2 regions of the Shewanella psychropiezotolerans genome follow, and region 2 is predicted to be linked to the other one. Evidence: predicted binding sites of a transcription regulator. Region 2 holds the regulator's gene; the other holds the start of a gene.

What was found. The regulator NrdR, encoded in region 2, represses ribonucleotide reductase genes. The targets are predictions, from matches to a motif close to AAACACNANATNTNGTGTTT.
Region 1: the regulator NrdR is predicted to act here: its motif matches at 1,580-1,599, upstream of nrdA (class 1a ribonucleoside-diphosphate reductase subunit alpha).

What each region holds. Positions count from the first base shown of each region.
Region 1 covers NZ_CP041614.1:3,091,626-3,094,782, forward strand. The annotation lists gene nrdA (class 1a ribonucleoside-diphosphate reductase subunit alpha) at 1-1,433, opposite strand, end outside; gene FM037_RS13705 (HAD family hydrolase) at 1,859-2,539, opposite strand; gene ubiG (bifunctional 2-polyprenyl-6-hydroxyphenol methylase/3-demethylubiquinol 3-O-methyltransferase UbiG) at 2,539-3,157, opposite strand, start outside.
Region 2 covers NZ_CP041614.1:1,680,890-1,684,046, forward strand. The annotation lists gene glyA (serine hydroxymethyltransferase) at 380-1,636, shown strand; gene nrdR (transcriptional regulator NrdR) at 1,754-2,203, shown strand; gene ribD (bifunctional diaminohydroxyphosphoribosylaminopyrimidine deaminase/5-amino-6-(5-phosphoribosylamino)uracil reductase RibD) at 2,261-3,157, shown strand, end outside.

The sequences.
Region 1 (3,157 bases), 1.4 Mb from region 2:
AGTTCGGATAGATCCTTGATCGCACCTAAGTTTAAAGCAGACAAGGTACAGAGGGCTATTTCACCTTCAGGATCATCTATGTTGTTGAGCGGCTTAGTCGGCAGTGCAATCTCAAGACACAGGTTTGACTGTCTGATCGGTGCAACCTTACTGTCAAAAGGACTGTGGGTATTACAATGATCCACATTTTGAATATAAATACGGCCGGTAGAGGCACGTTCCTGCATCATCAATGAGAACAGCTCTGTCGCCTTAATCTGTGTTTTGCGCACAGAGGCATCGGCTTCATATTGAAGATACAGACGTTCGAATTCGTCCTGATCTGCAAAAAATGCATCATAAAGCCCAGGTACATCCGATGGGCTAAATAAACTGATCATTCCGCCTTTGATCAAGCGTTGATACATGAGTTTATTGAGCTGAACACCATAATCCAGATGACGGACACGGTTATCTTCGACACCACGGTTATTCTTCAATACCAGCAGAGATTCGACTTCAAGATGCCAGAGAGGGTAGAACAAGGTGGCTGCACCACCACGAACGCCGCCCTGAGAACAAGATTTAACAGCGGTCTGAAAATATTTAAAGAAAGGCAGACAACCGGTATGGAATGCCTCACCGCCGCGGATAGGACTACCTAAGGCTCTAATTCGGCCCGCATTCACACCTATGCCGGCGCGCTGGCTGACATATTTAACGATAGAAGAGGCCGTTGCATTGATTGAATCTAGGCTATCGCCACATTCGATCAACACACATGAGCTAAATTGGCGTGTAGGGGTACGCACCCCTGCCATGATCGGTGTTGGCAGTGAGATTTTAAAGGTGGAGACCGCATCATAGAAACGTTTAATGTAGCTTAGGCGTGTATCTCTTGGATATTTAGCGAACAAACAGGCGGCGACTAAGATATAGAGGAACTGCGCACTCTCATATATCTCGTGAGTGACCCGGTTTTGCACCAGATACTTACCTTCCAGTTGTTTGACTGCCGCATAGGAAAAACTCATATCGCGCCAGTGATCCACATAACCATCTAAGATATAGAGTTCTTCGCGGCTGTAATCTTCAAGTATATGTTGGTCATATTTACCTGACTCAACCAATTTCACAACATGGTCATACAGTTTAGGCGGCTCAAACTGGCCAAATGCTTTCTTTCTTAAATGAAAGACGGCTAAGCGGGCTGAGAGGAACTGGTAATCTGGTGCTTCTGGTGAGATGAGATCGGCAGCGGCCTTAATAATCGTTTCATGAATAGCTTCGGTAGGAATACCATCGAAAAATTGCAGATGTGATCTGAGTTCCACTTCTGATACCGAAACATTTTTAAGATCTTTGGCTGCCCAAGTGATCACGCGGTGGATTTTCTCTAGGTCGATGGTCTCGCGCTCGCCACTACGTTTGGTGACTTTCATATTGCTATTCATTAAAGATAGGCCTTGATAATAATTTTTTGAGTATGAGGGGTTAAGCTCATCCTACTATTCCCTGTATAACAACCAATTTTAACACCCTGAATTGGTCATTTTCATGACGATAAACAAGTCACTACTTGTGTCTCTATTTGTCACTCACACACAAGATATAGTGTTTTTAAATTTCTTAGGTACAAGATAGTGTCGTTTGGGTGATTTTGCAAGTCCCAATTATTTCAACAAGCTGTGGTCATCTTGTGGATAACTTGAGGGTAAGATTTAGGGTTAGTATTGGCTAACCTTTGAGGTCGGAATTCATTGGCTTTATCCCATCGAGATGGAATATTGAGCGGACGACACAAGATGAAAAGATCCCATGATCGATTGGCGATCTTTTAGATCTTGTGAACCTTATATGAGCAAAGAACGCCTGTGTGCTAACTGAGAAATTTAAGTACATCCTGGGGGGAGTCGAAATGATAATCGCTTGGCCAATTCTCAGGCGTGTCTGTCTCACCTATATAGCCCCATAGCGCGACACCACCGAGCATTCCCGATGCCCGCGCCGCGACCAGATCTCGTTTCGCATCCCCAAGGTAGAGAATCTCTTGGCTCTTGCGATCTATCTGCTGTGAGGCGAGCAGCATGGGAGCGGTATGAGGTTTAGGGTAAAGTGTGCTGTCACCGCTGATCACGGTTTTCATGGATTGGGTCAAACCTAAGGCTGCAATCAGGGGCCTGGTGTATCTGGCGGGTTTGTTAGTTACTATGCCAAAAGGGATCCCTCGATGGTCCAAATGCTCGAGCAGCTCAGCTATGCCGGCAAATAAACGACAAAATTGACCGTTTACCTCTGCATAAAAGCTCAGCAGTAACTGCTGCGCCTTAAGGTGAACCTCCTCAGAGACGTCTGGCAAGGCCGCTTTAGCTAGCGCCATACTGCCATCGGAGGCAATGTGGCGCATCTCTTCGAGGCTAACTTGAGGGTAACCTAACTCGGCTAGGCTCATATTCAGCGCCGCCACCAAGTCTGGTGCGGTATCGGCAAGCGTACCGTCAAGATCGAATAACACAGCTTTTACTCTGACGTTGCTAGCCTCATCGAGATGTGTTGTCATTAATCTTCACTCTTACGTGTGGCGATCATGTAGTTCACATCGACACTTTTGGTATAAGTGAAGGTTTCCGTTAGCGGGTTATAGGTGATCCCTGTTGCATCTTCACAGAACAGCTCGGCATGCTCGGCGAGTGAAATTAACTCCGATGGCTTGATAAACTTCTTATGGTCATGGGTTCCCACAGGCAACATCTTCAGCAGGTATTCGGCGCCTAAGATGGTTTCTATATAAGCACGTAGGTTTCGATTGATGGTGGAGAAGAACACATAACCGCCGGGTTTGACCATATCGGCACAGGCTTGAACCACTGAACGAGGGTCTGGTACGTGTTCGAGCATCTCCATACAGGTGATCACATCATAGGTAGCAAGATTTGTTTCCCGGTGAGATTCGGCTGTGTCTTGTATATAGTCAAGCTCAACGCCAGTTTCTATGGCGTGCAGTCTGGCAACATCCAGAGGCTCGGTGCCCATGTCTAAGCCATTCACCTTGGCGCCAATGCGGGCCATGCTCTCAGATAAGATACCACCGCCACAACCGACATCCAGGACTCGCTTACCAAACAGACCACCACAGGTTTGATCGATATAGTTGAGTCGAAGCGGGTTTAGCTTGTGT
Region 2 (3,157 bases):
ATAATCTAATCGATGGGCCTCTGATCCTGTGTAATCGCAAGGCTCGCCAGCCAGGCCGCTACAAGTGGAATATTATGGAGTTAGAGGCATGCTAGGTTTCAGCTATGGCTTTTAAACTTAGTTTCTACACTTAATCATAAACCCGTGAATGGCACGGGTTTGGGCTGTGGAATCCAGATTCGTGTCTTTGGATATGAATAATCTAGGCCTGTGATATGGCATAAATATCATACTAACATCTCTGCTTGATGCGCGCGTATTGAGTATAACTAATGAGTAAAGCCAAGGAATTTCATGTTGTAAATACTGGGATTGTGATCGATAGCAGAGTAGACTACCGCGCAACCCTACCTATAAGAAATGACAGCTGGAGTGACTAATGCTGAAAAAAGATATGAATATCGCGGACTACGATCCACAACTTTTCAAAGCGATTGAAGATGAGACTCGCCGCCAGGAAGAGCATATCGAACTTATCGCTTCAGAAAACTACGCGAGTCCTCGTGTTCTTGAAGCACAAGGTTCTCAGCTAACCAACAAGTACGCCGAAGGTTACCCAGGTAAGCGTTACTATGGCGGTTGTGAGTATGTAGATATCGCAGAAGACTTGGCTATCTCTCGCGCTAAAGAGCTTTTCGGTGCCACTTATGCCAACGTGCAGCCACACTCAGGTTCACAGGCAAATGCCGCAGTATTTATGGCTCTGCTTCAAGGCGGCGACACTGTACTGGGTATGAGTCTGGCTCATGGTGGTCATCTGACTCACGGTTCACACGTTAGCTTCTCAGGTAAACTGTATAATGCGGTTCAATACGGTATCGATGAGACTACGGGTAAGATAGATTACGCCGAAGTTGAGCGCCTTGCTATCGAGCATAAGCCTAAGATGATCATCGCAGGTTTTAGTGCTTATTCAGGCATCGTCGACTGGAGCAAGTTCCGTGAAATTGCCGATAAAGTTGGTGCTTACCTGTTCGTCGATATGGCACACGTTGCCGGCCTGATTGCTGCGGGTATCTACCCGAATCCTCTCCCACACGCTCACGTTGTGACTACTACAACCCATAAGACCTTAGCCGGTCCGCGTGGTGGTTTGATCCTTTCGGCTATCGATGATGAAGCTATCTACAAGAAGCTAAACTCTGCGGTATTCCCTGGTGGTCAAGGTGGTCCTTTGATGCACGTTATCGCTGCTAAAGCGGTTGCATTTAAAGAAGCGCTAGAGCCTGAGTTTACTGTATATCAGAAGCAAGTCGTTGTTAATGCCAAGGCGATGGCAAAGACCTTCATCGAGCGTGGCTACGATGTGGTTTCTGGCGGTACCGATAACCATCTATTCTTGCTGGATTTGATCAGCAAAGATATGACGGGTAAAGATGCCGATGCGGCGCTGGGTCTTGCTAACATCACAGTGAATAAGAATTCGGTACCAAACGATCCACGTTCACCATTTGTGACTTCGGGTCTACGTATAGGTTCTCCTGCCATCACTCGCCGCGGCTTCAAGGAAGAGCAAGCAGTTGAGCTGACTAACTGGATGTGTGATGTGTTGGATGACATCACTAATGAAGGCACTATCGAGCGTGTTAAGAAGCAGGTTCTGGAACTGTGTGCTAAGTTCCCTGTTTACGGTTAACCTTTAAGGTTAATTCAGGTAAACTTCGATGGCCGCTACTTAGCGGCCATTTTTGTTGGTTTTTTCGTTAGAGTAAAAATGCCATTAGTTTTTTTCTCACTTATTTTTGGAGGCTCGATGCATTGTCCTTTCTGTAGCGCAACCGATACTAAGGTGATCGATTCTCGTCTGGTGGCCGGCGGACATCAGGTAAGACGACGCCGAGAGTGCGTCCAGTGTCACGAGAGATATACCACTTTTGAAGGTGCCGAACTTGTGATGCCCCGAGTGATAAAGCAAGACGGCAGTCGCCAGCCTTTCGATGAAGAGAAACTCAGGGGCGGCATGCTGAGGGCGGTAGAGAAGCGCCCCGTCTCTATTGATCAGATAGAGCAAGCCCTGACTAAGATCAAGTCGACCCTGAGGGCAACCGGCGAGCGTGAGGTCAAGTCTGAGCTTATCGGCAATTTGATGATGGATCAGCTGGTGGGCCTGGATAAGGTCGCCTATATCCGTTTTGCCTCGGTCTACCGGGCGTTCGAAGATGTTTCCGAGTTTGGTGATGCTATCGCCAAGCTGCAGAAGTAAATAAAGTTTCAATCCCATCGATTAGTGATTTTTTAAACTTTTTTGGTCTGTGAACTTATGTGGTCAATAGAAGATACTGAATTTATGAGCCGTGCAATCAAACTTGCACGTCGAGGTTTATATACCACTCGCCCTAATCCCTGTGTCGGTTGCGTCATCACATTAGATGATAAGATCCTCGGTGAAGGTTTTCATATTCGCGCCGGCGGCCCTCATGCCGAGGTGCATGCCTTAGCCATGGCCACGGAGCGCGCCGGCGGCCTAGCCGATCTAAAGGGCGCGACAGCTTATGTGACCCTGGAGCCTTGTAGCCATTATGGCCGCACGCCTCCTTGCGCAGAGGCGCTGATTAAACACGGTATATCCCGTGTCGTGGTGGCCGTAGAAGATCCCAATCCTCAGGTATCGGGTCGAGGCATTAAGATGCTCAAGGATGCCGGCATAAAGGTCGATGTTGGCCTGCTTGGTGATGAGGCTGCTCAAATTAATCCTGGCTTTATGAAGCGTATGCAAAGCGCGCTTCCTTGGGTGACGGTAAAACTTGCCGCTAGCTTAGATGGCAAGACGGCCTTGAGTAACGGCGCATCAAAATGGATCTCCGGCCCTGAGTCTCGCCGTGATGTGCAGCGCTTAAGAGCGCGGAGCTGCGCCTTGGTGACTGGCATCGAAACCGTATTGTTAGATGACCCATCCCTCAATGTGCGTCACAGTGAATTAGGCTTGTTATCGCAGCAAGTCGATGCAGACTCATTGCACCAGCCACTTAGAGTCATACTCGACAGCCGCGCCAGACTCACATCATCAGCGAAACTGTTTGCTATCACCAGCCCTATCTTACTGGTTTCTTGTGTCGATTATCCTCAGGCTGAACAGGACGCTTGGCCTAAGCATGTCTCCGGGCTCACACTGGCCCCAGATGATGACGGCAGAGTCGAGTTGACGGCGCTGTTTTCT